Regions from separate parts of the Spartinivicinus ruber genome, predicted to be linked through region 3. Evidence: predicted binding sites of a transcription regulator. Region 3 holds the regulator's gene; each other region holds the start of a gene.
What was found. Region 3 encodes sigma-54, which starts transcription at its own class of promoters, with help from an activator protein. Its sites were predicted from a motif close to TGGCACNNNNNTTGCTNT; they were not measured.

Region 1 (4,993 bases), 860 kb from region 3:
TAAGTTGTTGCTCCCAGTTTAAATTTTGGGTTGGCGCATTTGGTTGTTCTAGTAATTCTGGTGGTAGGTCAGCAGGTAAAATCTCGCGGCTGGATGCCATTACGGTTAACCAACGACAAGTGTTTTCCAGTTGCCGAACGTTACCAGGCCAATCCAGTTTAGATAATAACTCTGCAGTTTCTGGCTTTAATGTTTTGGCTTCTACCGTTAATTCTTCTGCAGCTCTGTTTAAGAAATAGCGGGCTAGCAAGGGTATATCTTCTCGACGGTCTTGTAGTTTAGGGATATGAATTCGAATGACATTTAATCGGTGAAATAAATCTTCCCGAAAGCTTCCTTTTGCTACCAGCCTTTCTAGATGCTGGTGAGTGGCAGCAATAATTCTTACATCCACTTTAATTGGTGTATGGCCGCCAACCCGGTAAAACTCACCATCAGCTAGCACTCGTAATAAGCGGGTCTGTGTCTCTGCTGGCATATCACCAATTTCATCTAAAAACAGCGTGCCGCCATTGGCTTGCTCGAATCGGCCAGCTCGTTGCTGAGTAGCCCCGGTAAATGCGCCTTTCTCGTGGCCGAATAACTCTGACTCCATTAAGTCTTTGGGAATAGCAGCCATATTTAATGCGATAAAAGGCCTGTCCGCTCTTGGGCTATGACGGTGTAATGCCTGGGCTACCAACTCTTTACCAGTGCCAGATTCACCATTGATTAGCACCGTGATATTTGATTTAGATAGCCTGCCGATTGCCCGAAATACTTCTTGCATGGCAGGGGCTTCGCCAATAATTTCTGGGGCCTGAGGGAGCTGCTGTTCTGTGGCTTCAGCTTCTTGTTCATGAACATGAGCTAATGCCCGCTGAACCAAATTAACAGCTTCATCCACATCAAATGGTTTGGGAAGGTATTCAAAAGCTCCGCCTTGGTAAGAGGAAACTGCGCTATCCAGATCCGAGTGAGCGGTCATGATTATGACTGGAATTTTAGGGTATTGGCTTTGTAGCTTTTGTAATAGCGAAAGGCCATCAATACCTGGCATTCGAATATCACTGATAATCACTTGGGGTTGCTGCTGTTCCAACTTGGTCAAAATGTTATTACCAGATTCAAAGCTCAGAGACTCAATTTGGGCCTGATGTAAGGCTTTTTCTAACACCCAACGAATAGATCGATCATCATCAATAATCCATACCGAATCACGTACACTCATGGGCTGCTCCTTTTTATTGATGACTGAGTTGCTAATGGGGTTGGCTGTGAAGGCACTAAGGGATAGACGGGTAAATACAGACTGAAGCAGGTTTTACCGGGCTGGCTTTCACTACTGATCATTCCTTGGTGCTGTTGCAGAATCGATTGGGCTATCGAGAGGCCTAAACCTGAGCCTTCTGCACGACCACTAACCAGAGGATAAAAAATATGCTCAAGCATGTTTTCTGGAATGCCGGGCCCGTTATCACTGACATCCACCTGACAAACTAGCCGATGACGTTGGTTACCGATAGTAAATTGGCGCAAAATCCTGGTTTTAAAGGTGATGTTTCCATCACTTAAGGGCATCTTTGTTTGAATAGCCTGCAAGGCGTTGCGAACGATATTTAAAATAGCTTGGATCAACTGCTCTATATCCGCCATTACATCTGGGATGCTGGGATCGTAATCTTTGGTTATGGTTAGCTGATTGTGAGTTTCTGCCAAAATCAACTGAGCAACACGCTCTAATACTTCGTGAACATTGCAAGGACTTAGTTTTGGGGGCTTGATTGGCCCTAGCATTCTATCGACTAAATTAGTTAGGCGGTCAGTTTCTTCAATGATCACCTGGGTATAGTCTTGCAGGGCATTATCTGGCAACTCTTTAGCTAGCAGCTGAGCTGCTCCACGAATACCACCTAAAGGGTTTTTCACCTCATGAGCGACACTACGTACGAGTAGCCTGCTGCTTTCTTGCTTTTCACGAAGAGCTTCTTCGCGGGTAATTTTCAGTAATCGATCGCGAGGCTGGATTTCCATCACTAGGCTATCTCGGCCATTAGTGACAGGTGTTACGGCATAATCAACGGTAAGCAGCTGACCACTGGGTAAATGTAGTGTTGCTTCTCGCTTGGTAAAAGGTTGGCCACTGCTAATAGCATTCAGAAATACAGGGTTGCTGGAAGGCTGTTCAACAAATAACGTTTCCAGTGTAGCACCGGTCATTTGGCTGCCGCTCACTGCAAACAGCATTTCAGCTGCAGGATTGAGATAGAGCAGTTTCAGCTGTTGATCAATCTCTAATACAGCAGTGGTTAAAAACTCCAATAATTGGTCAGACATTATCTTTATAGTTAGCTAACAAAAAAGTTATAAAGGTCAGCAAAATTTGAGCCAAACAAACTAAAGGCCATTGCAGAAGTTTTATTGGCGAGTTACATGCTTGGGTTAGTACTGATAAGCATTCACAAACTTAATCCATTAGTCGTTGCAGGTAGTATTCAGTCAATCCATATTCAACAGAGCATTAATTGAGAGTTAGCTGTTTGTGGTTATTTGCTGCTGAACAAACACTGAACCTGTATAGACTGCACTGTGATGGTGCATCAAAAGGAAAGGTAATTGCAAGAGCTTCTGGAAAAGAGCGTCTACTGGTTAAAACAGTAACGACCTAAGCCTGCTAAGCAGGCTTGGTGACTCTCCTCCTTTATCTGGTTTATTTCTATTTTTGTCTAATAGGGCATTGGGCCGATGAATATGCACAGTCACACTGGCACTTTTTAATACTCTTCCATCAGAGTTGAGTACTTTAACTACGATACTATGAGTGCCGCGGTCAATATTATTTAGGTTGAATAACAAGCCTCTTTGCTTGTTACCATAGGGCTTACCATCAAGGTAGAGCTGGACGCTATCGCCAGGCCTGAGGTTAGGGGAGATGGAAGCGAGCACGGAAAAGTTGCCTGAGCCTCTGATAGTTGCATCCTGGTCTGGCTGTTTAATTGTGAACTCGCGATAGTTAGCTCCTCCTTGTTCGCTATCTCCTGACCTATGTGAAGTTGACGGTTTTGCTGATGGCAGTGAAATTGTATTGCCTTTTTTCAGCTCCACTGACTCAGCAGGCTTGCCTTCTGGCTTATCAGTAAAAACTACTTTTCCATCTTTATCGGTGGTTTTATAAATTTCGGCACAGCTTGCTGTCCAGGATAAAGTCGCAAGCAAAATCCATAGTAATGAAACTGGCTTAAACATAGGAAAACATTCCTTTTAAAAATATATCTCTGATACTGTTATTTTTAGTCGCTATTGATTCAGAAAGCCTTCTATTAGAAAAAGTTCTATATCAAGCCACCAGTGTTAAGGTGTAGGTGGTTTGGTGGGAGCATTAGGTGCTCTTGTAGCTGTTGGTGCCGTTGGTGCGTGAGGAGCTTGGGTAGCGAGAGATGGACTACCCGATGTTGGTGCTGAGCTTTTGATGCCAGATGGTCGATGAGAAAAAACTGTTACACTGGCGCTATTTAATACCTTTCCGTCTGAGCTTAGTGCTCGTACATCAATAGTATGTGGGCCTCGTGCTAGATTACCCGCCTTAAACGATAAGCCTTTTTGTGGGCCACTAACGGCCTTGCCATCTACAAATAGTTGTAACTTGTCTGCTGGCCTTAGCTTGGGGCTGATGGCGGCTAATACAGTTAGGTCTCCATTTTTATCTATAGTGGTTCCGTCTGCTGGTTTTTTAATAGTCAGCGAACTATAAGTAAAACTTTCTTCACGGCTGGAGCCTTCGCTTGGCGGTGCTGTTTTGAGTGGTGGAGGTGAAATAATAGTACTAGGCTTGAGTTCGACTTCTTCAGCAGGTTTATCTCCTGGAGCATCGGTGAAAATGATGTTCCCGTTTTCATCCACAGTTTTATAAATCTCAGCGTAACTCGCTAGGGGTAGCGAGGCAATTAATATCCAAAGAATTGATTTTGGCTTAAACATAAGAGAGTGTTCCTGTCTTTGTTTAGTAGACTAAAAGAACTATACCCTTCTCGAATGACTTTTAGGGTTTGTTGTCGTTGCTCTTGACCACCATGGAAGGTGGAAATGCAGTTAATGCATGGAGCATTTAACTGTCACCCCAATCATTTATAAAAACATAAACTCATGGGGCAAGTCTGATACAGCAATACCTGCGGTAGCTACTTTAATTTACATAAAAGTGCTATTGGAACTCATCGCTTGACGGCCGCCCCTAAAAACCCTTCGCTTTGGCTATATAGAAACTCTAAACCTTTAAATGATGACACGCAAAATTAGGGTATGTAAAAAACTAGTTAAAAGTTGCTAGTAAATCTTTGATGCAGGTTGAGATGAATAGTTTAAACCAATTGACTGCTGGCAAAAGAGGAACTCAGTTTGTAGCAAAGCCCTCAATTTGAGGGCTCTTAACTGAAGGCCTTATCAGATATAGGCTACAGCCTGCTACACACTGTAGTAAAGATCAAACTCAACTGGGTGAGTGGTTTGATTAACCCGCTCGCATTCTTCATGTTTTAGCGCAATATAGCCATCAATCATATCATCACTAAATACGCCGCCTTCTTTCAGAAAGTCGCGATCTTGATCCAATGCTTCTAATGCTTCTTCCAGACTAGTCGCGACTGTTGGGATTTCTGCCGCTTCTTCTGGTGGCAGGTCATAGAGGTCCTTATCAGCAGCATCACCAGGGTGGATCTTGTTTTTAATTCCGTCCAAGCCTGCCATTAGCATGGCTGCAAAAGCCAGGTAAGGGTTGGCGGTTGGGTCGGGGAAGCGTACTTCAATCCGGCGAGCTTTTGGGCTGTTGACATAAGGAATCCGAATAGACGCTGATCGGTTGCGTGCTGAGTAAGCCAGCATGACTGGTGCTTCAAACCCAGGAATTAGGCGCTTGTATGAATTGGTGGAACCATTTGTGAACGCATTTAGTGCTCTTGCATGCTTAATAATCCCGCCTATGTAGTACAGGGCTGTTTCAGAAAGTCCTGCATAGCCA
Region 2 (4,993 bases), 1.4 Mb from region 3:
TATTAATACCCGCCTGAGCATTGGCTATAATCACGCCATTGGCCTCAGAGGTGGTACCTCGGGTAGCTAATACTGTTTCTCTGGAGTCAACATTAAAACTGATATCAACATTACTGGTTAACCGTGGGTCTTGAAACTGCTCACCGACTTGCAAATCAGATAATACGCCTGGAACAATCGCCCCTGTTGCATCAGCAATAAAGCCTTGCAAAAAATCTCCCGTATTCGTGACTATTTGTCCATCTCGATTTACACCAAAAATGCCCTGGCGAGTATAATTGACACCATCTGTCGCCCGAGTAATAAAAAAACCAGTACCATTAATTGATAAATCTAAATTACGCTCTGTCGGTTTAAGATTACCTTGGTTAAACTGCTGTGCAACTGTTTGGACAATCACCCCATTACCCGCTTTACTGGCACTGCCACCAAATGATCGTGCAAATAAGTCGTGGAATTCTGCTCTTGAGTTTTTAAAACCAATGGTACTGCCATTGGCTATATTATTGCCTATAGCATCCAGATCAATGGTGGCTGCCTTTAAACCGCTTAAGCCAGTATTAAATCCCATACTACTATCCTCTCAGCATTACTTACTGCTACAGGTATTACCTCAAATGAGGTACTTCCCTAATTATGTACTACTATTGCCGTACAACTTTTCTAGACTAGATAATTGGGTATATTATTGAGTATCTGTAATAGTGCTTTCTTTAATTACTTGCCTACTGCTATTGAATACGTTTTACTTCACTCAGTTTCACTTGCCCTGATACACCTTCGACATTTAATAACACATTATTTAAACCACCTAAGGTCACACTATTCACATTGGCACCTAAGAGTGTATTCAATGGCACTTGTTTACCTTCCACCATGGTATAAGCATTAAAACCATACTTTCCTGCAGGGAGTGATTGGTTACTGTTATCTTTACCATCCCAGGTAATATCTATCTCACCAGCAGGTTGTCTGCCTAAATTCACTTGCCTTACCTGTTGACCACTACTGTTGTATATATCAACAAATAAGTTATTAACCGGTTGGGGGACCTCAACCAACCCGGCTACTTTACCTCCAGCTTCCAGCTCTGTACTTGAAGTAGCAACCAATACTTTTCGCCCCACTAAAGCTGAAGCTTGTAATGCTTGGCTGGAATTAAAGGCATTTGCCATTGACTCAACAGTTTGATTAAGGTTTTCCAACCCCTCCACCGAACTAAACTGAGCTAGCTGCGCAACAAACTCTTCATTTTTTTGGGGATTCAATGGATCTTGATGCTTCATTTGGGTAATCATCAATTCTAAAAATTGATTCTTACCCAACTCAGTATTAGCGTTACTGCTTTTCGGTTGTTGCAGCTGATATTTTTCAATAACTGCATTATTGGAACTAACGTTGCCGTTATTCGTTATTGGCGTACTCATTGGAACACCTCATCGAGCCTTCAATTAGCACAAATACTATATTCTAGAATTTACCTATAATTACGCTTACTGCCCTAGTGTAAGCACTTTCTGCAACATCGTTTTTGCGGTATTCATAATTTCCACATTGGTTTGGAATGAGCGCGATGCTGAAATCATATCAGTCATTTGCTCAACCACATTAATATTTGGATAAAATACATAACCTTCATCATTTGCCATTGGATGCTCAGGCTCATACCGTCTTTGTAAGGGTGCTTTGCTTTCAACAATGGCTTTTACCATCACTCCCTTTTCAGTTTGAGGCTGTTGCTCATGCAGTAACTGATTAAAAGATACATTTTGCTGCTGCGGACTAATCGCAGTAAAGACTGGATATCGAGCCCGATAGGTTTGATCAATACTGCTGCTTACCGTTTCCGCATTAGCAATATTGCTTGCCACTGTATTAATTCGCACAGATTGTGCCGACATCCCCGACCCTGCAATATTAAATACATTGACTAAAGCCATTGCTATTGCCCCTTAATCGCTTTGGTTAAGCCTTTAAACGAACTATTAACAAACTCGAACGTACTTTGATAGTCCATGGCATTCCGTGCATAAATAGAGTATTCCTGTTGGGTATCAACAGTATTACCATCGATGGCTGGCTGAATAGGAACCCGATACAGCAGATCAGCATCTCCTTGCTGGCGTAAGCCTGTCAAGTGGTCCTGATGGGTTTGCTGTAACGGCAATTTCTTGCCAGTTTGTTGCTCATTTACCTGACTCAGTACTTGCTTAAAATCAATATCACGTGCTTTAAAACCCGGCGTATCACTATTAGCTAAATTATCAGCCAATAGCTCGGCACGCTTTCCTCGTAACAATAATGCTTGCGGGTGAACCCCTAATGCTTGATCAAAACCAATAGCCATTTGCGAAATTACCACCTGTTAGCTCTGCGCCAGTCATTGCCATTCAGCTATTCCAGAGCAATGCCTATGCCAAATAAAAAATACAATAATTACAAAAGCTTAGTGATTATTATGCTAATGCCGTGCGGCAATCCGGTGCCACACATTTCAGGTTTATTACGACTTAACACAAAGGGGTTTTATAATTGGAGCTAAGGCCCTAGAAGGAGTTAGTGATGTAACCCATGGTTATGATCAGATGAGCTAATAGCAGATTCCAGGTCACTTAAGCAATCCACCACCTTAACACTGGCAGATTCCATCGTTTCCAGGTGTTTTAATACTTCCTCATGATTGCCTGCCAACTGCGCTTCAATTGCCTGGACTCCACTCGTATGGACCAGTTTATGGGGCTCTTCTAAATGTCGATAGGCCATTAAATTTTGGTAGTTTTTACCATCACCATGGTAATACCATTCCCCTAGGCGACATTTTTCATGATTAACAATAGCCCCTTCCTGAACAGGCAATTGATGAATTAAGTGGCGATAGATAGACACTTTCCATGCAACATGGTCAAGCTTAACCGTTTGAATAAAACTGGTATTCGCTGACTCTTCAATAATGCCTTGCATCTGCCGAGACATATTCAATACTTCATTAACAGTATTACCAATATCCTCTGTTTCTTGGTTAACCGCAGTTGTCGCTTCCACCATTTTTTGAATTTGCGCCGTGCTCACTTGGGTACCTTGTACTACTGTGTCAACCAAAGTAGAAATTTCATCGCTGGCTTCCCCTGCTTTTTGTGCCAAATTTCGCACTTCATCAGCCACCACAGCAAATCCTCTACCAGTTTCCCCTGCGCGTGCAGCTTCAATCGCGGCATTAAGTGCTAATAAGTTGGTTTGCTCAGATATATCACGAATCACCCCCACAAACTGGGTAATTTGTGAGGCCACTTTTTCTAAGTTTTGGACACTATCTGCGCTATCAGTCGCTACATCACTAATGCCACTGACACGCGTTCTTAATGCGTCAAGCAAATTACCGGTATTAACAAACAGATTATCAGCCTCCATTAAATTACTTTTTTCACCTTGTAATTGGTGTGCAGCACTAGCCAATGCTTCCCTAATACTTTGAATCATTTGCTCACCATAAAAAAAGGTGTTGATCAACTGCTTCAGGTTTTCTGCACCACCTTTTGCTTCTCGCAACAGATCGTCCTTACCATGCTCTGCTTCATGAACGCTTTTTTCCAGCTCAGCAACCTTATCACGTAAACGCTGATTTTCTTGCTCCAAATTAAAACACTGCTGCTTATATTTATTAGATCCAAACATAACAGAGCCTTTGTTAAAACTAAAATAATCTAAAGAGACCAAAACCTTTCTTACTAGTGAAGAATAGAATGTTATTACTGCTTTTGTTAACTAATTATGCCGATAAAGTTTCTTAAGTTAATTAGCGATAAGTTTTGAGAGAAGTTATTTTAAACTCTTTCATCAATTAATCTGGAGGTATTATCCACAGGTAACGATGCTTGTTGAAATCGTTGGAGTAATTGTTGCTGTTGTTCAGTAATGACAATATTTTCAGGTTCACTGGCTATCAACTGGCCTGCACTTCCCTGAGGTATGACTGACTGGTCTCTCGTCGTTTGCTGATTAGTAGTGTTACCAGGTTGCGGTTGTATTTCTGGTACTGCACGGCTACTAGGCACCACCTGGGTTGCCACCACATCAACAACAGTATGATTAGAGGTGGGGATTGTAGTGGGAACAAGCTCATTTTGCTTTAACTCATTATTTGCCCGGCTGTTGCCATCAACTCGCTCAGAAGTACGATTAACTGTGGGTAATTGCACTACTGGGAAATGAGACAAGCTGCCTACGCCATTGATGGGCATTGAGTGCTCCACCCCATATAAAATTATTTGCTAACTACAAGTTAACCCAGTTTGGTGATTTTCTCCACTTTCATTACTGGCCATCAACCTACATACATTCCTTACACAGCCAAGTCATACAAAAATGACTAGCTGATTTCATGGCCAGAGTAAACAACTTTATTTACTACACATTAATTGTTGTACTGTCTGTCGCATTTGTTTGAGCAAGGGCTTTTTCGACAAACCAAATGACTTTTGCAAGCGCTCCCAACTATGTTGCTGCAATACTTTGTTAATCCAGAGTTGCTGTTCTGTACTTGAGAGTAACAACCACTGCCCTTCTTTTTGCAGAATAAGCCACTGTAACCAGTGTCTTAACGGTATAATACAAGTTTCATATAGCCGGTTACCAAAACCAAATGCATAGACATCTTGTTGATCCTGGCTTGATATCACCACGTTATTATTTCCATGGTATCTTAAAATGTGAGTGACAATTTGATAATTCAGATCTGGCCATAGTTCTGCTAATAACCAAATGAATTGCTGATTAAATCGAGCTGTTATCTCCGTCAATAGGTTTATTGCAGCTGGCGACACTGGTTTTGCCATGATGAGTGCGTAACAGCCGCTACTTGGCTCTCGGGTAAGCCCCAACCGTAAAGGTAAAAAGCCAAGTGACTGCCAAAAATCCAACAACTGTAGGGTAGCCCCATAAGCAACCGCCAGGTAGTCTTGCTTCTCTGCTAAGGCTTGGTGAATATAAGACACTA
Region 3 (4,993 bases):
CGCTGCTTTGTCGTACAGTGGCTCCTTTTTCATTTCCTCAACAAAGGCAGGAAGCAAACCAGCAGGCATATTATCAATGCAATAATAGCCTTGATCTTCCAGCACATGTAAGCCGGTACTTTTGCCTGAGCCAGAGCGGCCACTGATTATAATTAACTTCATAAATATGCAGAGTTGCTTTGTTAATTCATTTGTAGGGCTGGTAGTACAATCCTAGCCCAAATATATTCTGGGCTAGTATAACAAAGTTTATGTGATATACGGCAGATTAGTTAAGTAATACTCATTAGCTGGCTTTGAAGATTTTAAAACTAACTTAACTATTGTGCTTATGTGGTAGGTACGCTTTGAATTGCAACGTCAAATAACTCAGGATTAGTATCAGCTCGGCGTAAATTATTGCGATAACTGGAGTTTTCGAAGCGGGTAGCAATTTCCTGAAGGATAGCGAGGTGCTCATTTGTGGCTTCGGCAGGAACAACCAGGGCAAAAATTAAGTCTACTGGGTGACCATCCATCGAGTCGAAGTCAATGCCTTCTTGCAGTTTAAGTAAGCAAGCAAAGGGCTTAAGACAACTTTCGAGACGACAATGTGGAATCGCTATGCCATTGCCAAAACCTGTGCTTCCCAACCGTTCACGATTGATTAAATTATCAAACAGTTCATTGGGATTAATATCACCAGAATACTCAGCTAAGAGGTTGGCAATGAGTTGTAAAACTCGCTTTTTACTCCCCCCTTGCACCCCGGTAAGGGTGCATTGTGGGAGAAGGACTTGTTCGATTTTCATGCTTTATAAATAAGTAAACTACTTTTTAACGAATACCGGCTCCCTGAAGTCGATCCAGGGTTTTCTCTTTGTGTTTGCTTAATTGCCGGCCTAGTTTATCACTAAGTAAATCAATTGCAGCATACATATCTTCAGATTCTGCAGTGGCGGCAATGTCAGCACCACGCACATGCAAGCTAGCTTCTGCCTTTTGGCGTAGCTTTTCAACACTTAGGGTAATTTGCACGTTAGTAATGCTATCGTAATGGCTTTCAATGCGATCAAGCTTTTTGGTGACATATTGGCGCAACGCATCAGTCACTTCTACATGATGACCACTGATGTTAACTTGCATGCAACGACCTCCTAATAGGGCTTTATGGTTGTAATCAGCTTCACTGACTTGCTAGGCTGATTGTCAACTGCTTCATTACTAAGTGTAATGGAAAGCAGGCTTGGTATTGCTTGTTGCTAGTCAATATAACGCTTAATTTCGCGCTAACCTATTTCATCACACCAGCCGCTTTCGCTCATTGGACGGCGGAATGGATAGTGATTCACGATATTTGGCTATGGTTCGTCTTGCCACCTTTATGCCTTGCTCTTCCAGTAAGCTGGCAATTTTGCTGTCACTTAATGGTTTTTTAGGGTTCTCCACAGCTACTAACTTTTTAATGATAGCTCGGATAGCAGTGGAAGAGCACTCACCACCAGATGACGTGCTGACATGGCTTGAGAAGAAATATTTCAGCTCAAAGATGCCGCGAGGTGTATGCATAAATTTTTGAGTGGTTACTCGGGAGATGGTTGATTCATGCATTCCAACCGCTTCTGCTATATCGTGCAGCACCAGTGGTTTCATCGCTTCTTCACCATATTCTAAAAAACCACGTTGATGCTCGACAATACGAGTAGCTACTTTCATTAATGTTTCGTTACGACTTTGCAGGCTTTTTAAAAACCAGCGAGCTTCTTGTAAATGGTTTTTCAGATAGGTGTTGTCGGAACTGCTGTCGGCTCGTTTTACCAAAGATGCATAATTGCTATTAATCCGTAGTTTGGGGGTGGCCTCGGCATTAAGCTCGACTAACCAGCGATCATTATGCTTTCTAACAAATACATCAGGAATGACATACTCTGTTTCGGACGGTTGAATATCAGCACCTGGTTTTGGGTTCAGGGCTTGGATCAGCTTTATGCTTTCTGCCAGCTCTTCTTCTTTCAATTTTGTTCGGCGCATAAGCTGATTGTAGTCGTGATGACCTAGCAAGTTTAAGTGCTTTGTTACAATTAGCTTAGCATTATCAAGAAGTGGTGTGTCTTGCGGCAGGTGAGAAAGCTGGATTTGTAAGCATTCCTGTAAGTTTCTTGCAGCTACACCAACAGGATCAAAATGTTGTAAGCGACGTAGCACAATTTCCACTTCTTCTTGTGTAATTTCCAGCTCAGGGTCCAGGCCTTCCCAAATTTCTTCAGTGCTACAGCTAAGGTAGCCATCGTCATTGATCGCATCGATAATAGCAATAGCCACTAAGCGGTCGTTATCAGACATTGGAGTAAGGTTAAGCTGCCACTCTAGGTGGCTGTGCAAAGACTCTGTCGTGCCATTTCGGTTGCTGAAGTCATACTCATCGTCATCTGCTGATGAGGAAGAACTAATAGGAGCTGAAGATGTTTGGTAAACATCGTCCCAGGCACTATCTACAGGAAGGTCATTAGGGATTTCTTCTGACCAGCTGGTTTCGTCTGAGTTGTCTTGAGAAGTTTCAGATGTGCTTTTATCTACGTTGTCTGATGAATCTGATCCATTTAAGCCAGAGCTATTGAGTTGCTGTGAGTCATTGGCTTCACCATTAGCCGATGAGTTGCTGTCAGACTCATCAGTCAGCTCAAGCATAGGGTTGGATTCAAGTGCTTGCTGCACTTCTTGCTGTAAATCCAATGTGGATAGTTGAAGTAGTTTTATGGCTTGTTGCAGCTGAGGAGTCATCGTCAGCTGCTGGCCAATTTTCAAAACTAGGGATGGCTTCATTGCTAAATAATTACCTTATAGTGCAATCGTGCCTGTTTTGATTTGGCAAAGTCAACAACAATGGAAGTGAATTCAAATACGGTTACCTGAGTTGCTGCTTGAACAAGCGACTGAATATTTCCATTGCACCTATTATTTATTTCAATTGCGTGTTTATTTCAGTATTTCTTTTGTTTCTGAAGCTTTGTTATTTCTTAGTGGGTATTAAAAATTATATGAGTATCCTTGCCAGTTGTCTTATATTTTAAAGTCGTGTCCAAGGTATACTTCTTTCACCTGTTGGTTAGTCATTACGGCTTCAGCACTGCCTTCCGCTATTATATGCCCCTCACTAACTATGTATGCATTCTCACAAATATCAAGTGTTTCTCTAACATGATGGTCGGTGATTAGGACGCCAATGCCACGGTCTTTCAAGTGCCAGACAATGTCTTTAATGTCTTTTACCGAAATTGGGTCAACGCCTGCAAATGGCTCATCCAACAGTATGAAGGAAGGCTCTGTTGCAAGTGCTCTGGCAATTTCTACTCGACGCCTTTCACCACCAGATAAACTCATACCCTTACTGTCTTTTATATGGGTGATATTGAACTCTTCAAGTAGTGAGTTGAGCTTTTCTTGTCTTTGCTTACGATTTAGCTCTTTACGGGTTTCCAGAATAGCAAGAATATTGTCAGTGACAGTCAGCTTGCGGAATACAGAGGCTTCTTGTGGTAGGTATCCTATGCCAGCCTGAGCCCGTCCATGCATAGGCAGGTGGGTAATATCACTCTCATCAATCCATACATTACCCTGGTCTGATTTGACTAGACCTACAATCATGTAGAAACAGGTGGTTTTCCCCGCACCATTGGGGCCAAGTAGACCCACTACTTGACCGCTTTGAATTTGTAAGGATACATCTTTTACTACAGCACGGCCTTTGTAGCTTTTGGCGAGGTGCTCGGCTTTCAAAATACTCATATACGGCGCTTATTTCTTTTAAATACAGAGCTGTAAGTTGATTGGCTTTAACAAAGCAGTTCTCATTGATTTTGCCTTTTGCTACGGGGCTGTAACACCATCTCTACGCGGCTCTCATTGGTTTTGCCACCTTTCGCATTAACTTTTTGTGTCTTGGCAAAATATTCAATCTGGTTACCCGTAAAAGTATTGCCCTCTTGAAACAGTTTGGCGTTAGTAATGATGTCTACTTTTTCGGTATTTGAGTAGTATTTGATGGTGCGACCATAAGCTTTGATCAGCTCTTTGTTTTCAGCAGGTTTCTCCCGATAGTGGGCAGGACGGCCTACCGCAACAATTTTATTTATCCCATTACTGTCTGAATAGAGGGTGACCTTATCACCTCTAATTTGAATGGTGCCCTGAGTAATAATGACGTTACCTGTGTAGATATATACGCCAGACTTATCGTCAATATCAGCGCTTTTGGCTTTGATGTTAATAGGTTTGTCTTTGTCACTAGGAAGTGCCCAGCTGAACAGGCTAAATCCAGCGGCTGAGAGAGTGATAATCCCTACAATTAAGTTACTGATTAACTTCATATTGTCCTCTGACATTAGAAAACAGTTGAACTCTATCTTTGGCTAAAAATGCCCGCATACCAACCCCGTGGGTAATAGAACCATTGGGTGATGTTATCACAACTGGGTGCTGAGTATCGGCAACTTCTTCCTCAGCATAAAGGGTTAGAAAGTTGGTTTTCAGTAAAATGCCAAGTTCGCCACTTGATTTCTGTTCTTTGACTCTGACTTGGTCTGATAGCTCAAGAATATCGCCACCAGGCAGCAAGCGGCCATGTTTAGCTGTAGTTTTCCACTGGTTGCCGTTAGTTCGGTATAAATCGATGTTAGGTTGTGCTAATAAAGAAACATCGTTGTGGGGGTAATGGCTGATTTTGTCTGAGACTAACAAATAGTCTTTGTTCCCATCTAAAGAGTACTGGGTAACGCGTGGATTTATTAAATAATAGTCAGGTGCTTGCTCTAGGTTGTCAGCAAGAGGCTCACTTGGTGTGATTATGGGAGGTTTGGCTCCCGTGCCTAGTGCAAGATAGCCACAATAGGCTATTACTAAAATAGCAATCAAGCTTAGAAAGCTGCTTCGATTCATTAGTTTGCCTGTAAATAAGGATCTAGCGCCTGCTGCAAGGTGCTTTGTGCATTCATAATAAAATCACAAACCTCTCTAA

Region 1: a site for sigma-54 is predicted at 2,353-2,370, ahead of glnL (nitrogen regulation protein NR(II)). Genes of this name have one in related genera too.
Region 2: a site for sigma-54 is predicted at 2,402-2,419, ahead of flgB (flagellar basal body rod protein FlgB). Genes of this name have one in related genera too.

Annotation. Positions count from the first base shown of each region.
Region 1 covers NZ_CP048878.1:5,904,840-5,909,832, reverse strand. Annotated here, with positions in the region: gene ntrC (nitrogen regulation protein NR(I)) at 1-1,210, opposite strand, end outside; gene glnL (nitrogen regulation protein NR(II)) at 1,207-2,316, opposite strand; gene G4Y78_RS26580 (DUF4124 domain-containing protein) at 2,629-3,225, opposite strand; gene G4Y78_RS26575 (DUF4124 domain-containing protein) at 3,331-3,957, opposite strand; gene glnA (glutamate--ammonia ligase) at 4,441-4,993, opposite strand, start outside.
Region 2 covers NZ_CP048878.1:3,637,416-3,642,408, forward strand. Annotated here, with positions in the region: gene G4Y78_RS16600 (flagellar hook protein FlgE) at 1-571, opposite strand, end outside; gene G4Y78_RS16605 (flagellar hook assembly protein FlgD) at 732-1,427, opposite strand; gene flgC (flagellar basal body rod protein FlgC) at 1,494-1,940, opposite strand; gene flgB (flagellar basal body rod protein FlgB) at 1,943-2,347, opposite strand; gene G4Y78_RS31735 (CZB domain-containing protein) at 2,557-2,961, opposite strand; partial or broken gene G4Y78_RS31740 (methyl-accepting chemotaxis protein) at 2,941-3,270, opposite strand; gene G4Y78_RS16625 (hypothetical protein) at 3,822-4,238, opposite strand; gene G4Y78_RS16630 (tRNA(Met) cytidine acetyltransferase TmcA) at 4,398-4,993, opposite strand, start outside.
Region 3 covers NZ_CP048878.1:5,047,967-5,052,959, reverse strand. Annotated here, with positions in the region: gene rapZ (RNase adapter RapZ) at 1-162, opposite strand, end outside; gene ptsN (PTS IIA-like nitrogen regulatory protein PtsN) at 330-791, opposite strand; gene hpf (ribosome hibernation-promoting factor, HPF/YfiA family) at 817-1,125, opposite strand; gene G4Y78_RS22940 (RNA polymerase factor sigma-54) at 1,282-2,802, opposite strand; gene lptB (LPS export ABC transporter ATP-binding protein) at 3,040-3,765, opposite strand; gene lptA (lipopolysaccharide transport periplasmic protein LptA) at 3,828-4,346, opposite strand; gene lptC (LPS export ABC transporter periplasmic protein LptC) at 4,330-4,914, opposite strand; gene G4Y78_RS22920 (KdsC family phosphatase) at 4,914-4,993, opposite strand, start outside.